One region of the Mesorhizobium sp. P2_H9 genome, then DNA from elsewhere that is predicted to be linked to it. Evidence: predicted binding sites of a transcription regulator. Region 1 holds the regulator's gene; each other region holds the start of a gene.
What was found. The regulator PhoB, encoded in region 1, activates phosphate uptake and scavenging genes when phosphate is short. The targets are predictions, from matches to a motif close to TGTCATNNANCTGTCAT.

Region 1 (2,994 bases):
TCAGCGGCTCGACCAAGGCGCTGCTTAATTCGGACAACGCCCTTGCACAGCGCGTCGTCTCCGACGACGCCATCATGGATGCGCGCCAGCGCGAGCTGGACGACCGCGCCATCACGCTGATCGCCAAGCGCCAGCCGATGGCCAACGATTTGCGCGCAGTGGTCGGCTCGATCCGCATGGCTGGCGACCTCGAACGCATCGGCGACCTGGCCAAGAACATCGCCAAGCGCGTCGGCACCGTCGGCCTCAGCGTCACGCCGCGCGACCTGTCGCATTCCATCGATGCGATGGCCCAACTGGTGCTTATCCAGGTGCAGGGAGTGGTCGAGGAATATGCCGCCGCCGATGCGGCCGCGCTCGCCAAGCTCAGGAATGACGACGAGCGCATCGACGTCAAATACACATCGGTGTTTCGCGAGCTTTTGACCTACATGATGGAAGATCCGCGCAACATCACCGCGTGCACGCACCTCCTGTTCTGCGCCAAGAACCTCGAGCGCATCGGCGACCATGTCACCAACATCGCCGAAAATGCGTATTATGTTTTGACCGGCACGCAGCTGCCCGCCAATCGTCCGAAGCAGGACGAGACGGCGATGTCCGCGCCGGCGGCATGACGACAAGGCTGACCAGTCGATGATCGCGCCACGCATCATGGTGGTGGAGGACGAGGAGCCGCTAGGCCTGCTCCTCCGCTACAATCTCGAATCCGAAGGCTACCAGGTCGAGGTGGTGACGCGCGGCGACGAAGCTGAGATCCGCCTGCAGGAAAACGTGCCCGACCTGCTGGTGCTGGACTGGATGGTTCCGGCGGTTTCCGGCATCGAGCTGTGCCGGCGTCTCAGGATGCGGCCCGAAACCGAGCGGCTGCCGATCATCATGCTGACCGCGCGTGGCGAAGAGAGCGACCGCGTGCGCGGCCTGTCGACCGGCGCCGACGACTATCTGGTCAAGCCGTTCTCGACGCCGGAATTCATGGCCAGGGTCAAGGCGCTGCTGCGCCGCGCCAAGCCGGAAGTTCTGTCCAGCGTGCTCAAGGTCGGCGACATCGTGCTCGATCGAGAATCGCACCGGGTTTATCGCAAGAAGAGCGAGATCCGGCTCGGGCCGACCGAATTCCGCCTGCTTGAGTTCATGATGCGTCATCCTGGCCGGGTGTTCTCGCGCAGCCAGTTGCTCGACAATGTCTGGGGCGAGACGATCTATATCGACGAACGCACGGTGGACGTGCATGTCGGCCGGCTGCGCAAGGCGGTCAACAATGGCCGCATGCCAGATGTCATCCGAACCATTCGGGGCGCCGGTTATGCGATCCGCGAAGACTAGGTCCCTCGGCGCGGAAGCGTTTATTGGTTGAATGCGTCCACTCCCGGACCTCACACGTCGATGATTGGCTCAGCCCGCTCATGGCTTCGTCATTCTTGGGCGAAGCAAGGAGCGTAGCGACGCGGCGCAGACCCAAGGATCCATGCCGCGACCTCAAGGCGTTGCTACTGTGCAGAATTCTGCCCCGTTGAATTCTTTGACCGATTTCACGGCATGGATCCCAGGGTCTCCGCGACGGAGCTTCGCTCCTGCTTCGCCCTGGGATGACGACGTTGGGACGGCTTCGGCCAATCTCCAAAGTCGGCGACAATCTGCGGCATCAATGATTGACGTCGTCCTCAGGCCACGTCTTTCCCGATAGCGCCAGCCCGTGCCTGCCCGCCCGGCGCGAAGATCTCCTGGTCGACGAAGCTCAGTGCCCGCATGGCGCAGCCTTCGCGGATCAGCGGCAATTCGTTCGGTTCGGTGTCGAAGGAGATCGATTTCGAGTGCTGGCCGCCGGCGGTCTGGGCGATGGCCTCGCGCAGCGCCGGTTCGATCAGGTCGAAGGCGGCGGCGCTGACGCCGACCATGGCGACCGGCGCGGGATCGATCAGCGCAAAAAGACTGCCGAGGCCGAAGCCGAGCGCTTCGCCGGCCTTGCGGTAGGCCTCGCGCTCCGGCCCGTCTTTCTCGCGTGCCGCGACGGCGAGCGCCCGCATGTCGGCGTCGCTGACATCGGCGACCGGCTCGGCGTCCTCGCCCAATTGCCTGGCGTTGCGCCAGATGGCGTAGTTGCCGGCATAGGCCTCGACGCAGCCGCGCCGCCCGCAGCGGCACAGCGCCCCGCCCGGGCGATGGATCATGTGGCCGAACTCGCCGCCCGATGAATGGGTGCCGGTGAACAGCTCGCCCTTCAGCACCAGTCCCATGCCGATGCCGTGCGACAAAAGGATGGCGATGAAATCGTCGTGGTAGCGGACCGGATCGCGCCACTGCAGCGCCACCGCCATCATGTTGCAGTCGTTTTCCATGGTGGCCGGAATGCCGAATTCGCCTTCCAGTATGTCGGCGAAGGCGATGTCGGTCTGCGGCGTGATCGGCGACCACAGCATGGCGCGGGCGTGCGAATCGGTGATGCCTTGGATGCCCATAGCAATGCGGGCAACGCTGTGGGTGTCGAGGTCGGGATCCTCGAGCCGACGCCTGACTATGGCGACACATTCGCCGATCAGTTCGTCGCGCGGCATGGTCAGCGTGTCCAGCCGGCGCTGCTCTTCGGCCACCACCTGGCCGGCATAGTCGATGACGGCGACGGAAAGGAAATTCAGCGACAGCACCACGGTCATCACCGCGGCTGCTTCCGGATTGAGCCCGAGACCGACTTGCGGCCGGCCGCGTTTCAGCGAAACCGGCTCGCTGGCCTTGCTCTCGGCCAGGATGCCTTCCTCGATCAGGTCCGACGAGATCGCCGATATGGTGGAGTGGCTGAGGCCGGTGGTCGCGGCGATCTCGGTCCGCGACGGCTGGCCGGCGCGGCGCACGGCCGAAAGCACCATCGCCCGGTTGCGGCGGCGCAAATCGTCGTGGCGGATTCCAACCGACATCTTTCTTGCTTTCCTCCCGGTCGTCCTCGCGGCCTCTCATGATATTGAAGGCAGTCGGTGACACCAGCCAAATATTGGCAGA
Region 2 (2,994 bases), on a different contig from region 1:
CGACATCGGCACCGGCGGCCAGCTCGGGATCGAGCAGCCGGTGGGTGTAGTCGAAGGTGGGTCCGAGCAGCTGGCCGCCGGGCAGGTCCTTGTACGTCGCCGACACGCGCCGCTCGACCAGCATGGTGGCGGTGTCGATGGCCCTGGTGTAGCCGAAGCGCGGCAGCGTGGTGCGATAGGCGCGCACCAGGAAGATCGCCTCGATCATGTCACCACGCGCCTGGACGATGGCAAGCGCCGCCAATTCCCGGTCGTAGAGCGAGCCTTCGCTCATCACCCGGTCGACGCCGAGCGCCAGTTGCTCGACGATCTGGTCGAGGCGCAGTGCCGGCACCGACCGATCGCCACGCCGGCGATCGGCAAGCAGGCGATGGGCATTGGCGATGGCCGCTTCGCCGCCCTTTACCGCGACATACATGCTAGGCCTCCATCGTCTTGATGCGCGTCGTGCGCGGCAGGCAGGCAATGCCGCCCGGTGCGGCAAGGATGAGGTCGACGCCGCGTGGAAAGCGCTGGTTGTTCTGCTTCCACTGTTCGACGAAATGGCGTGGCATCTGCGCTGGCGCGATGGTCGCCGTCGTCTCGATGCCGGGGCCCGCGAGCAGAAGCGAAGTGCCCGAGACGAGATCGCTGACCTGCAGGATCAGCGTGGTGGAGCGGTCGGGATAGTCCTGAGTGCCTTGCGAAAAGCCGTCCAGCGACATCATCTCGGCCGGTGCCGAAATCAACGCGAAATGCGCATCGGCCGGCGTGTTGGCCACGGGCGCGCCTGAGTGGAAGCCGAGCCAGGATTTGACCGCCGCTGCGGCCTGCAAAGAAGGATCGAGCCAGAGCGGCGTGTCGTTGTCGCACAGCGCCAGCGCGATGGCGCTGGCGGTGGCCATCAGCGGCGCCGGCGGGCGGGCAAAAATCGGCAAAGGCTGCACGGTGCCTGGCCGCGCCATCGCATCCATCACGGCGCGGAAGACGGTCTGGGCATTGAACACCGGATCGGCGAAGCCGCCATCGATCGACTGGCTTGCGATGTTCATCAGTCTTCTCCGCGCACCATGGTGAAGAAATCCACCTTCGTTGCCGCCGTCTCGGCGTGGCGCGTTTCGCGCGCCTGGGCCAATGCCGCCTGCAACGGGGCGATGAGTTTGGTCTGAACCTCGTCGCGGTGGGCAGAATCCTGCCAGAGCGCATCGGCGATCGCTGCGAGCCTCGCCTTCTGCTTGTCGCGGCCGAGCGCGTAACAATGGCCGACCTGTCCGGATGCAAGCCGCACCGTGGCGCGGGTGACGGTGGCTTCACCGACATTGAAGGGCGCGCCGCCGCCGCCGATGCGGCCGCGCACGGTGACCAGGCCGGTTTCGGGACCGCGCAGAAGTTCGGCTTCCGAGGGCAGGCCGGCCGCGTTCCAGAGGCGGACGATGTCATCGCCGCTGGCCTGCGCCAGCGTCGCCATGACGGCCTTGCGCTCAGCCTGATCGCGCGCTTCCTGTCCTCGCATGGCCGCTGCTCCTGTTTGCGTATATTTGTCTAGTGATATAGACATCTATACAAATTATATCTATTATCTAACGCCTGTCCATGACGGGTGGATGACAGGGCGAAAGATCGGGGCGCAAATGGTCGGGCAGCAAATTGCTGATAGCATCGAGCGACGCAGTGGCGTCTCGTTGTGGCGGCAGATCGCCGACCAGATCCTGCATTCGATCGCTTTGGGCGATTTTGCCGAGAATGCCGCGCTGCCGCCGGAAGTGGCGCTGGCCGAACGCTACGGCGTCAACCGCCATACGGTGCGCAGCGCCATATCAGCCCTGGTGCAGGACGGCGTGCTCAGGGCCGAGCAGGGGCGTGGCACCTTCGTGCTGTCGCGCAAGCGGCTGTCCTATCCGATCGGCGCGCGCACACGCTTTTCGGAAGGCCTGCAGGGGCAGGCATCGGAGCGGCATATCGTGCTGCTCGCCTCATCGGTCGAGCCGGCGAGCCAGCGTGTCGCCGAGGGGCTTGGGCTGGCCAAGGGCGCCCAGGTGATCAGGTTGGAGACACGCGGCGAAGCCGATGGCCGGCCGGTGTCACGCGCGACCACCTGGTTTGACGCCAAACGCTTTGCCGGCATCGATGCCGCGATGGCGGAGACCGGTTCGATCACCGCGTCGCTGGCTCGCTTCGGCATAGACGACTATCTCCGGCAATCGACCGTTCTGTCGGCGCGCCACGCCGATGCGGCCGATCTTGCCGACCTCGACCTGCAGCCGGGCGCCATCGTGCTGGTCACGGTGGCCGTCAACGTCACGCCCAACGGAAAGCCGATCCAATTTTCCGAGTCTCGCTTTCCAGCCGAGCGGGTGGAGCTGAAGCTGTCGGCGCTGTAGTCAACGTCGTCATCGTTGGGCGAAGCAGGAGCGCAGCTCCGTCGCGGAGACCCAAGGATCCATGCCGTGAGCTTAGCCGAGGAGCGCTACGGAGCAGAATTCTGCACCGCGGCAACGTTTTGAAATCACGGCATGGATCCTCGGGTCTGCGCCGCGTCGCAACGCTCCTTGCTCCGCCCGTGGATGACGAAGTGATGGGCGTTTCGGCAAATTGTTGAGGGATGCGATCTGCCAAAGTCTGCACTCAACGATCCGCCGAATTTCGTGTCGGAGCGGACGTCTATCCGACCTGAATGACAGCCTTGATCAGGCCGGATTTCTCGTGCGCCCAGCGGGCAAGATCGCGCGGCGTATCGCCGAGCGTCGTGCGATGGGTGACCAGCTTTGCCAGCGGCACCGCGCCGTTGCGGATCGAGGCGGCGACATGGTCGAAGTCGGCGCGCAGCGCATTGCGGCTGCCGATCAGGGTCATCTCGCGCTTGTGGAATTCAGGGTCGGAAAAGGTGATGTCGTCCTTGACCACGCTGACCAGCACCAGCGTCCCGCCATGCGCGACATGGGCGAAGGCCGACTGCACCGAGGCGGTGTTGCCGGTGGCGTCGAAGACCGCGTCGAACCCTTCGCCGCCGGTCGC
Region 3 (2,994 bases), on a different contig from region 1:
ACGAAGCCAGCCATCATGTCGTCGTTGTCGGCGCAGGTTTCGGCGGTCTCGAATTCACCCGTGCGCTTGCTGGCGCGCCGGTGCGCATCACCATGATCGACAAGCGCAACCATCACCTGTTCCAGCCGCTGCTCTACCAGGTGGCGACGACGGCGCTGGCGACCTCGGAGGTCGCCTGGCCGATCCGGCACCTGTTGCGCAAGCGCAAGGACGTGACAACGCTGCTCGCCAATGTCAGTGGCGTCGACCGCGCCGGCAAGCGCGTGCTGCTCGATGACGGCAGTGCCGTCGCCTACGACACGCTGGTGCTGGCCACCGGAGCCCGCCACGCCTATTTCGGCCATGACGAATGGGAGCCTTTCGCGCCGGGGCTAAAGACGCTGGAGGACGCCACCACCATTCGGCGACGCATTCTGCTGGCGTTCGAGCAGGCCGAGCGCGAAACCGACCCTGCCAAACGCCAAGCGCTTCTGACCATTGCGATTGTCGGTGGCGGGCCGACCGGTGTGGAGCTTGCCGGCACCATCATCGAACTGGCGCATGACACGCTACGCGGCGAATTCCGCAACATCGATACGCGGCAAACGCGCGTGGTGCTGATCGAGGCCGGTGACCGCATCCTTGCCAATTTCGCGCCAAAACTCTCCGATTACGCTGGAAAGGCGCTCGAGCGGCTGGGCGTGACGATCGAGCTCGGCCGGGCCGTGACGCGCTGCGACGCCGAAGGCGTGGTCTTTGGTGACAGGCAACTGGCGGCCCGAACGATCCTCTGGGCAGCCGGCGTTGCCGCTTCGCCCGCCGCTGAATGGCTTGGAGCGAAGGCAGACCGGGCGGGCAGGGTGCTCGTCGAGCCTGACCTCAGCGTGCCCGGCAGCCCGGAGATTTTTGTCATCGGCGACGCTGCCCTCGTACTGCGGCCCGATGGACGGCCGGTGCCTGGCGTGGCGCCTTCCGCCAAACAGGAGGGCCGACATGTTGCGGCTACCATCAAGGTCCGGCTTGACGGTGACAGGACCGCGCGTCCTTTCCACTACAGCCATGCCGGCGATCTGGCGACGATCGGCAAACGCGCCGCCGCGATCGATTTCGGCTGGATCAAGCTCACCGGCTGGCTCGCCTGGTGGCTGTGGGGAATTGCGCACATCTATTTTCTGATCGGTTTCCGCAACCGGCTCGCGGTCTCGTTAAGCTGGCTATGGATCTATCTGACGGGCCAGCGCAGCGCGCGGCTGATCACGCAGGGCGATGAGGACAAGGGCTGACGTTTCGCTCCGGGAGGGTGTTTCATCCGCCCGTCACCTTTTCCTGATCGATTGACTTCGCGGTGGACATGGCCGGATTTCGGCGCGAAGCTTCTGCTTCGGGGTCTGGGCTTGTCACTTGTCGAAGTAGGAAGAAACAATGCCCCAACTGCTCCACCCCGTGTCCCGCCGCGGCTTTCTCGCCGGCGCCACTGCTGCAGGCGCGCTGATCATGCTCCACCCGTTCTCCGCTCGCGCGCAAGCCAACCAGGCGCATCTCAGGATCATGGAAACGACCGACATCCATGTGAATGTGCTGCCTTACGATTACTACGCCGACAAACCAAACGACACGATGGGGCTGTCGCGGACGGCGTCGCTGATTGCGGCGGTGCGCAAGGAAGCCACCAACGCGATGCTGATCGACAATGGCGACCTTCTGCAAGGCAATCCGATGGGCGACTACATCGCCTATGAAAAGGGGATGAAGGACGGCGACCTGCATCCGATCATGAAGGGCATGAACCTGCTCGGCTATGAATGCTCGACGCTCGGCAACCACGAGTTCAACTACGGCCTGTCGTTTCTGGATAAGGTGTTGGCCGGCGCCAATTTCCCGTTCGTCTGTGCAAACCTGATCCGCGGCACCGAGCTTGCGGCGAACCCGCGCGACGACAGGCTCTACCTCAAGCCCTATGTCATCCTCGACAAGAAGATCAAGGACGGGTCAGGCGCCGAGCAGCCGATCAAAATCGGCATCATCGGCTTCGTGCCGCCGCAGATCATGGTGTGGGACCTGAAGAACCTGGAGGGCAACGTCAAGACGCGCGACATCGTCGAAGCGGCCAAGGCCTGGGTGCCTGAGATGAAGGAGGCGGGCGCCGACATCGTCATTGCGCTCTCGCATTCCGGCATCGACATCAAGCAGGGCGACATGATGGAGAACGCCTCGTTCTTCGTAGCCGGCGTAGAGGGCATCGACGCGGTCTTCACCGGCCACCAGCATCTGGTCTTCCCCGGCAAGAAGGACTTTCAGTCGCTCGAGGCCGTCGATACGCAAAAGGGCAGGCTGCAAGGCAAGCCTGCCGTCATGGGCGGCTTCTGGGGCTCGCATATGGGCCTGATCGACCTGATGCTGGAGCGCGACGGCTCGAAATGGAAGGTCGTTTCGGCGACCTCCGAGGCGCGGCCGATCTACGAGCGGATCGACAAGGCGAACAAGCCGACGGTCGAAGACGACAAGCGCATTGTCGATGTTTTGAAAAAAGACCACGAGGCGACGCTTGCCTATGTGCGCCGGCCCGTCGGCAAGACTTCGGCGCCGCTCTATTCCTATTTTGCGCTGGTCGCCGACGACCCGTCGGTGCAGATCGTCAGCCAGGCGCAGACCTGGTATCTCAAGGACATCCTTAGGAATACGCAGTGGAAGGATGTGCCGCTGCTGTCGGCGGCGGCTCCCTTCAAGGCGGGCGGCCGCAATGGGGCCGACTACTATACCGACGTGCCGGTGGGCGACATCGCGATCAAAAATGTCGCCGACCTCTATCTCTATCCGAACACGGTGCGCGCCGTCGAAATCACCGGCGCCCAGGTCAAGGAATGGCTGGAAATGTCGGCCGGTATCTTCAACCGAATCGAGCCTGGCAAAGCCGACCAGGCGCTCATCAACACCGATTTCCCGTCCTACAATTTCGACGTCATCGATGGCGTCAGTTACAGGATCGACCTGTCACAGGCACCCAAATACGATGCC

Region 2: the regulator PhoB is predicted to act here: its motif matches at 1,573-1,589, upstream of phnF (phosphonate metabolism transcriptional regulator PhnF).
Region 3: the regulator PhoB is predicted to act here: its motif matches at 1,283-1,299, upstream of AC1DXN_RS21955 (bifunctional 2',3'-cyclic-nucleotide 2'-phosphodiesterase/3'-nucleotidase).

Annotation. Positions count from the first base shown of each region.
Region 1 is NZ_JBFUFX010000010.1:120,981-123,974, forward strand. It holds gene phoU (phosphate signaling complex protein PhoU) at 1-617, shown strand, start outside; gene phoB (phosphate regulon transcriptional regulator PhoB) at 637-1,326, shown strand; gene AC1DXN_RS20210 (ROK family protein) at 1,665-2,912, opposite strand.
Region 2 is NZ_JBFUFX010000012.1:81,892-84,885, forward strand. It holds gene AC1DXN_RS22690 (carbon-phosphorus lyase complex subunit) at 1-418, opposite strand, end outside; gene phnH (phosphonate C-P lyase system protein PhnH) at 420-1,031, opposite strand; gene phnG (phosphonate C-P lyase system protein PhnG) at 1,031-1,492, opposite strand; gene phnF (phosphonate metabolism transcriptional regulator PhnF) at 1,611-2,360, shown strand; gene AC1DXN_RS22710 (zinc-binding alcohol dehydrogenase family protein) at 2,641-2,994, opposite strand, start outside.
Region 3 is NZ_JBFUFX010000011.1:167,232-170,225, reverse strand. It holds gene AC1DXN_RS21960 (NAD(P)/FAD-dependent oxidoreductase) at 1-1,262, shown strand, start outside; gene AC1DXN_RS21955 (bifunctional 2',3'-cyclic-nucleotide 2'-phosphodiesterase/3'-nucleotidase) at 1,402-2,994, shown strand, end outside.